One region of the Streptomyces sp. NPDC050546 genome, then DNA from elsewhere that is predicted to be linked to it. Evidence: riboswitches for the same ligand, from Rfam matches in the RefSeq annotation. Region 1 holds a riboswitch; the other holds the start of a gene.
What was found. Region 1 has a riboswitch for thiamine pyrophosphate ahead of thiO (glycine oxidase ThiO). Riboswitches for the same ligand answer to the same signal wherever they lie in the genome.
Positions count from the first base shown of each region.

Region 2: another riboswitch for thiamine pyrophosphate. It lies ahead of thiC (phosphomethylpyrimidine synthase ThiC); the one in region 1 lies ahead of thiO (glycine oxidase ThiO).

Region 1 is NZ_JBITGX010000006.1:429,723-433,992, forward strand. Features, by position in the region: gene ACIBK5_RS17985 (Rv2175c family DNA-binding protein) at 1-217, opposite strand, end outside; gene ACIBK5_RS17990 (NAD(P)/FAD-dependent oxidoreductase) at 307-1,548, opposite strand; gene ACIBK5_RS17995 (hypothetical protein) at 1,581-1,931, opposite strand; TPP riboswitch at 1,984-2,095, shown strand; gene thiO (glycine oxidase ThiO) at 2,093-3,262, shown strand; gene thiS (sulfur carrier protein ThiS) at 3,259-3,459, shown strand; gene ACIBK5_RS18010 (thiazole synthase) at 3,462-4,259, shown strand.
Region 2 is NZ_JBITGX010000009.1:314,689-318,958, forward strand. Features, by position in the region: gene ACIBK5_RS23970 (YibE/F family protein) at 1-1,624, opposite strand, end outside; TPP riboswitch at 1,697-1,886, shown strand; gene thiC (phosphomethylpyrimidine synthase ThiC) at 1,879-3,663, shown strand; gene ACIBK5_RS23980 (hypothetical protein) at 3,801-4,270, opposite strand, start outside.

The DNA.
Region 1 (4,270 bases):
TCAGGGTCCCGGACAGGCCCTTGACGACCTTGTCCCCGTCGATGAAGGCGGCGGGGACGTGCAGCGCGCGGTTCTCACCTCGGCGTACGGCGAGGAGCTGGCCGTCCTTGACCAGCTGCCGCACACGCGTCACCTCGACACCGAACTGTTCGGCGATGTCGGGGAGGGTGAGCCAGGCGGGGACGAGAGCATCGATCTTTGCGTCAATCTCGGTCACGGAAACCAGCCTGCCATCCGCCACTGACAGTCGGAAGTCAGCCCGGCCCACCTGGGCGGACGACAGGCTCCCCCGACAGCCCCCGACAGCTACGCCGTAGCCGCCTTCAGCGGCCTGGCCGGGTCCTCCAGCAGCACCGGATTCATGGCGGCGCCCGACTCGATCAGGCGACGCCCCTGCGCCAGGTCCCGGGGCCGGCCCACCGCCAGCAGGGCGACCAGCCGGTCCCCGCGGAGCCAGCAGACCGTCCAGGCCGGCCCGGCCGGGTCGCCCCGCCACAGGGTCGTGTCGGCGCCGGCGTGGTGCCCGGCGTACTGCACGAACCGCCCGAACTGCTCGGACCAGAAGTACGGCACGGGGTCGTACACCGCCGGGGTCTCCCCCGAGGCCCGGCCGACGATGTTCAGGGCCACCGTGCGCGGCCCCTGGAGGGCGTTGTCCCAGTGGTGCACCAGCAGGCGCTCGCCGTACCGCCCCGAGGGGAAGGATGCGCAGTCGCCGACCGCGTACACGTCCGGCACCGACGTAAGCAGGTGCTGGTCGCACACGATCTCGCCCTGGGCACCTAGCTCCACTGCGGAGCCGGCCAGCCACGCCGTGGCGGGGCGGGCGCCGATGCCGACCACGACCGCGCCCGCCGGCAGCCGCGTGCCGTCGTCGAGCAGCACCGCCCCGGGCTCGACGCGCTCCACGCGCGCGTGCGTGCGCAGCACCGCACCCGCGTCGGCGTACCAGCCGGCCATCGGGGCCGCGACCTCGGCGGGCAGCGCCCCGGCGAGCGGCCGTTCGGCGGCCTCCACGACGGTCACCGCGCAGCCCGCCTCGCGCGCTGCGGTGGCGAACTCCGCGCCGATCCAGCCCGCGCCGACGACCACGATGTCGTGCTTGCGGGCCAGCACGGGCCGCAGCCGCTCGGCGTCGTCCAGGGTGCGCAGCAGATGCACACCCGGCACGCCCTCCGAGCCGGGCAGCCGGACCGGTTCGGCGCCGGTCGCGACGACGAGGGCGTCGTACGGCACGGGCCCGTCCTCGGTGTCCAGCTCGTGATCGCCGGGGCGCAGGCCCAGCACCTCGCAGCCGAGTCGCAGCTCGATGCCGAGGGCCTCGAAGTCGAGGTCGAAGGCGGAGCCCTCGGCCTTGCCGAGCAGGACGGCCTTGGACAACGGGGGCCGGTCGTACGGCTGGTGGGGCTCGGCGCCGATGAGGATCACGGTGCCGGTGAAACCCTGCTCCCGCAGGGCGACCGCGGTCTGCACACCGGCCATGCCCGCACCCGCCACGACCACGCGCCGCGGCGCTGACGGACCTGGTTCCTGCGTCTGCTCGCTCACCTGATCACCATAGACACCTGACGTTTTGTCAGTCAGTGCTCATGCGCAGTGACCTGCTCCACAACGCTCGTCCCACTGCCCTGCTGCGACTCCCACTCCCACGTCTCCTCCAGCCGCACCCGCCCGTCGGGAAGCTCCACGACCGTCGACACACAGTGCCCCGAGGAGGTGGTTCCGTCCTGCTTGAGCTGTACGTACCGGAAGTCCAGCCGGTCACCCTCCCGGGTACCCACGAGGTGGCCGCGTACGACGTCGCCGCCCGTGTACTCGGCCCAGATCTCGCCGTCCCTCTCGTGGTACGTGAACCGGGTGCGGGTCCCCACCTGGCCAGGGGCCTGGTCGGCGACCGGGGCGAGGAGAAGACCGTCGAGGGATCGGGCCATGGACGGAGGCTCCCTTACTGCGACATACGGCATCGGGCTAGGGTGGCCAACGTAGAGCACTCGCGGGAGCCCGGACGCACCGGGCTGAGAGGGAGGCTGGCGGCCTCCGACCGTACGAACCTGATCCGGGTCATGCCGGCGAAGGGAGGGGCTGGACGCCCATGTCGCGTACGCCAACGTCAGACGTCCTCGTCATCGGGGGCGGCATCATCGGCCTGGTCACCGCGTGGCGGGCCGCACAACGCGGGCTCGCCACGGCCGTGGTGGACCCCGAGCCGGGCGGCGGGGCCGCACAGGTGGCGGCCGGCATGCTCGCCGCCGTCACGGAACTGCACTACGGCGAGCAGACCCTGCTCGGCCTGAACCTCGCCTCCGCCCGGCGCTACCCGGACTTCGCGGCCGAGCTCACCGACCTCACGGGCCACGACCTCGGCTACCGCCGCTGCGGCACGCTCGCCGTCGCCCTGGACGCCGACGACCGGGCCCATCTGCGCGAACTGCACGCCCTGCAGCAGCAGTCCGGCCTGGAGTCGCAGTGGCTGTCGGGGCGGGAGTGCCGCCGCCTGGAGCCGATGCTCGCGCCGGGCGTGCGCGGCGGGCTGCGGGTCGACGGCGACCACCAGATCGACCCGCGGCGACTGTCCGGGGCGCTGGTGACGGCGTGCGAGCGGGCGGGTGTGGTCTTCCACCGGGCGTGGGCGGAGCGCCTCACCGTCGTACGGGACCGGGCCGCGGGCGTCGTCACGGCCGACGGGACCGCGCTGGACGCCGGGCAGGTGGTGCTGGCCGGGGGCAGCCTCAGCGGACGGCTCACGGGCGTCCCCGAGGACGTGCTGCCTCCCGTGCGACCGGTGAAGGGGCAGGTCGTACGGCTGACCATGCCGGGGCGGCACGGCCCCTTCCTGAGCCGGACCGTACGCGCGGTCGTGCGCGGCAGCCATGTCTATCTGGTGCCGCGCGAGAGCGGCGAGCTGGTCATCGGGGCGACCAGCGAGGAGACGGGCTGGGACACCACCGTGACCGCGGGCGGCGTGTACGAGCTGCTGCGCGACGCGCACGAGCTGGTCCCGGGCATCACCGAGCTGCCGTTCACGGAGACCCGGGCCGGACTGCGGCCCGGCTCCCCCGACAACGCGCCGCTGCTCGGCCCGACCGGTCTGGAGGGACTGCTGCTGGCCACCGGGCACTACCGCAACGGTGTCCTGCTCACCCCGGTGACCGGCGACGCCCTGGCACACGCCCTGACGGCGGGCGAACTCCCCGAGGAGGCCCGCCCCTTCACCCCGAAGCGCTTCAGTACCGCCACCGCACTCACGGAGCAGCCCGTATGAACATCTCCGTCAACGGCGAGCCCCGGGACGTCCGGCCCGGCACGGCTCTCGACACCGTCGTGAGTTCGCTCACCGCCTCGCCCTCCGGAGTGGCCGCCGCCCTCAACGAGACCGTCGTCCCGCGCGCGCAGTGGCCGGCCACGTCCCTCGCCGAGGGAGACCGTGTGGAAGTCCTCACCGCCGTCCAAGGAGGCTGACCATGGCCGACGATCCGTTTGTCCTCGGTGGTACGTCCTTCACGTCCCGCCTGATCATGGGTACGGGCGGGGCGCCCAGCCTCGACGTGCTGGAGCGTTCGCTGGTCGCCTCGGGGACGGAGCTGACGACGGTCGCGATGCGCCGGGTGAATCCCTCGGTGCACGGCTCGGTGCTCTCCGTCCTGGACCGGCTCGGCATCCGGGTGCTGCCCAACACGGCGGGCTGTTTCACCGCCGGAGAGGCCGTCCTCACGGCCCGTCTGGCACGCGAGGCCCTCGGCACCGACCTGGTCAAGCTGGAGGTCATCGCCGACGAGCGCACGCTGCTGCCGGATCCGATCGAGACGCTGGAGGCGGCCGAGACGCTGGTCGACGACGGGTTCACGGTGCTGCCGTACACCAACGACGACCCGGTGCTGGCGCGGAGGCTGGAGGACGTGGGCTGCGCGGCGATCATGCCGCTGGGGTCGCCGATCGGGTCCGGGCTCGGTATCCGCAACCCGCACAACTTCCAGTTGATCGTCGAGCGGGCGGGGGTGCCGGTGATTCTGGACGCCGGTGCCGGTACGGCGTCGGACGCGGCGCTGGCGATGGAGCTGGGGTGTGCGGGTGTGATGCTCGCCTCGGCGGTGACGCGGGCGCAGGAGCCGGTGCTGATGGCTGCCGCCATGAGGAACGGGGTGGAAGCGGGGCGGTTGGCGTATCGGGCCGGGCGTATTCCTCGGCGGCATTTCGCGGAGGCGTCTTCGCCGGGTGAGGGGATGGCTGTGCTCGATCCGGAGCGGCCTGCTTTTCAGTGAGCCGGGCGTGT
Region 2 (4,270 bases), on a different contig from region 1:
GGGCCGCCGCGGCTTCCACGGCGCGCTCCTCCCCGGTGCGGTCGGCCGAGACCACGAGCGCGGCCAGAACGGTGGTGACCGGCACCGAGGCGACCAGGCCGATCGAACCGACCAGCGTGCGCACGATCTCCTCGGCGACCAGCTCGCTGTTGGCGACCGTCCCCACACCGCTCTGCGCGATGGAGAACAGCAGCAGCAGCGGCAGGGCGGCACCCGCGTAGGCGAGGACGAGCGTGTTGACGACGGAGGCGATGTGGTCGCGGCCGATCCGGATGCCCGCGCGGTACAGCCCGCGCCAGCCCATCGACGGATTTGCCTCGTGCAGCTCCCAGACCGCCGAGGTCTGCGTGACCGTCACGTCGTCGAGTACACCGAGCGAGCCGATGATGATGCCGGCGAGCAGCAGACCGCTCATGTCGATCGTCGGGTAGAGGCCGTGGATCAGACCGGTGTTGTCGTCCGTGTTGCCAGTGAGTGCGGCCCAGTCGATGAACACCGAGCCGAGGATGCCGATCAGCAACAGGGAGACGAGGGTGCCGAGCACCGCCACGGAGGTCCGTGCGGACAAACCATGACAAAGGTACAGGGCGATGAGCATGATGGCGCTCGAGCCCACCACCGCCACGACCAACGGGTTCGAGCCCTGCAGAATCGCGGGCAGGATGAAGAAGTTCAGCACCAGGAAGCTCATGGCCAGCGCGATGAGGGCCATGACCCCCCGCAGCCGCCCGACGACCACGACGGCGACCGCGAAGATGCCGGCCAGCAGGGCCAAGGGCAGACGGCGGTTGACGTCGGTGACCGAGTACTGCAGGTCCTTCGGCGCTGAGGGCTCGTAGGCGACCACGACCTTCTGGCCCTCGTGCAGCTGGCGGGACTGGTCCGGCTGGATGATCTCGGTGAAGGTGCGGCCCTTGTCCTTGCCGCTGTCGACCCGGATCGTCGCCCGCTTGCAGGTGCCCTTCTCCTGCTGCGCCGCGGAGGAGCCCTCGGCGGTGGAGGTGTCGCCCGTCGGCGGGACCCCCGAGGCGCCGGCCTCCTTGCAGCTGATCTCCACGACCTTGGTGACCGAGGCTTGTTCGGTCTGCCGGTCGAAGCCGACGCCGGTGCGCTCGTGGGACGGGGCGCCGCCCGGCCACAGCACGACGAGACCGATCAGCACGGCCGCGCCGAACGGGATCAGGATCGCCGCGATGATCTTGCGCAGATGCATGGAGACAGGTGTGGCCGGACCGTGGCTGTGCGAGTGCCCGTGTCCGCCACCTGGCGCGGAACCGGGGCCATGTCCGTGGCCGTCGCCTCCGCCGGTCCCGGAACCGTGCCCGTGCCCGCCCCCTGAACCCGGACCGTGCCCGTCGCCCGGACCGTCTCCGTGCCCACCGGCTGAGCCACCACCCTGGCCGTTGCCCGGCCCGTATCCCCCGGCAGAGCCGGAACCACGCTCACCGCCTGCACCTGCCCCGGACCCGGGCCCGAAACCCGCCCCGGGCCCGAAACCCGCCTCGGGCCCATACCCGGACCCGGAGACAAAATCGTGGCCGTCTCCCCGGCCGTTGCCGTTTCCGGCGCCGGATCCGCGAGGCGGCTCGGGCGGTGGGTAAGGGGGACGCTGCGTCGTGGTCACCGACCGATCATCGCAAGAACGAGGGGGGCCCTCTGTTCACCGCGCCAGAATTGCCGCTAGCGTGGAGGCACCTTTTGTACACGCGGGAGCTCGGAGCACCGGGCTGAGAGGGCGCTGACCTCCGTCCCAGCGATGTTTCACATGAAACATCACCGAAGTCGAGTGATGTTTCACACGGAACGTCGGCAGACGGAAACCGCTGCGTCGACCGCCGAACCTGTTACCGGGTAATGCCGGCGTAGGGAGTAGGTCTCATGACCGACAAGGACGCACGCACGCCTGCCTCCGTTCAGGACGCACAGTCCGAGGAGGCCGGGAAGTCCATCGGCTGGCACAAGGCGTACGTCGAGGGCACCCGCCCCGACCTGCGCGTGCCGGTCCGTCAGGTGCATCTCACCAACGGGCAGGACGTCACGCTGTACGACACCTCGGGCCCGTACACCGATCCACTCATCGACACCGACGTCCGCAGGGGCCTGCCGCCGCTGCGCGAGAACTGGATCATCTCCCGCGGCGACACCGAGGAGTACGCGGGCCGCCCCGTCCGTCCCGAGGACGACGGCATCAAGCACACCTCGCCCCGCGGCGGCCTCCGCAACCTCGACGCCGTCTTCCCCGGCCGCCCGCGCCAGCCGCGACGCAGCCGGGACGGGAAGGCGGTCACGCAGCTCGCGTACGCCCGCCGCGGCGAGATCACGCCCGAGATGGAGTACGTGGCCATCCGGGAGAACGTCTCGCCCGAGGTGGTCCGCGACGAGATCGCCGCGGGCCGGGCCGTGCTGCCGGCCAACGTCAACCACCCGGAGATCGAGCCGATGATCATCGGCAAGAGGTTCCTGGTGAAGGTCAACGCCAACATCGGCAACTCGGCGGTGACGTCCTCCATCGAGGAGGAGGTCGAGAAGATGACCTGGGCGACCCGCTGGGGCGCCGACACGGTCATGGACCTCTCCACCGGCCGCAACATCCACACCACGCGTGAGTGGGTGCTGCGCAACTCCCCCGTCCCCATCGGCACCGTGCCGCTCTACCAGGCCCTGGAGAAGGTCGACGGCAGGGCCGAGGATCTGACCTGGGAGGTCTACAAGGACACGGTCATCGAACAGGCCGAGCAGGGCGTGGACTACATGACGGTCCACGCGGGCGTGCGCCTGGCCTATGTGCCGCTGACGGCCAACCGCAAGACCGGCATCGTCTCCCGCGGCGGCTCGATCATGGCCGCCTGGTGCCTCGCGCACCACCAGGAGTCGTTCCTGTACGAGCACTTCGAGGAACTCTGCGAGATCCTCGCCGCGTACGACGTCACCTACTCGCTCGGCGACGGCCTGCGGCCCGGCTCCATCGCGGACGCCAACGACGAGGCACAGTTCGCGGAGTTGAGGACGCTCGGGGAACTCAACCGGATCGCCAAGCGTTTCAACGTACAGACCATGATCGAAGGCCCGGGCCATGTCCCGATGCACAAGATCAAGGAGAACATCGACCTTCAGCAGGAGATCTGCGATGAAGCTCCGTTCTATACGCTCGGCCCGCTGACCACGGACGTCGCGCCGGCGTACGACCACATCACCTCCGGCATCGGCGCCGCGATGATCGCTTGGTGGGGCACGGCGATGCTGTGCTACGTCACGCCCAAGGAGCACTTGGGACTGCCGAACCGTGACGACGTCAAGACCGGCGTCATCACCTACAAGATCGCAGCCCATGCGGCCGACGTCGCCAAGGGACACCCGGGTGCCCAGGAATGGGACGACGCGTTGTCCGACGCTCGCTTCGAGTTCCGGTGGGAGGACCAGTTCAACCTGGCCCTCGACCCGGACACAGCAAGGGAGTTCCATGACGAGACCCTGCCGGCAGAGCCCGCCAAGACGGCTCACTTCTGCTCGATGTGCGGTCCCAAGTTCTGCAGCATGAAGATCTCGCAGGACATCCGTCGTGAACACGGCGGTACAAGGACCGAGATCGAGGAGGGCATGGCCCAGAAGTCGAAGGAGTTCGCGGCGAGCGGGAACCGGGTGTACCTGCCGATCGCGGACTGATCCGGCCGCACACAGGCCGCGAGGCGGGCTGCGTACACGCCGGGAGGGCCGAGGGCTGGGGACACATGGTCCCTGGCCCTTGGCCCTTGGCCCCTGGCCCTTGGCCGGCCTCTGGTCTCTTGGCCTGTGGGTCCCGGCTACTCCGGCTGGTGTTCCGGTCCTCCGTAGTCCGGGCTGGTGTAGTCCGGGCTGCTGTAGCTCGGCCGCGAGCCGCGGTGGCCTTCGTCCGGGCTGGTGAAACCCGGGCGGTCGTAGCCGAGGTGCGGGATGCGGCTGATCGGCGTGGACGAGGAGGTGTGGTGCAGCGCGGCGGCCGTGTCCGGGCTGACGAGTGCCTCGCGCAGGAAAGGCAGGATGCCCCGCTCCAGCAGGGCCTCGTGCCAGGCCTCCCTGGCCAGGGCCACCTCCTCGTGCAGTTCGTCGTACGGACCGCCTTCGGCCGTCGGCTTGTTGCGCAGGGCGGTGAGCAGCAGTCCCACCGCGGCGACGAGGATCGCGACCGCGGTCACGGCGCCGAACACCCAGCCCGTGGTGAGCATGGTCCGGGCGAACGCCTGCTCGGGGTCGAGCATCTGCAGGATGTAGCCGACGAGCAGGAAGATCGCGG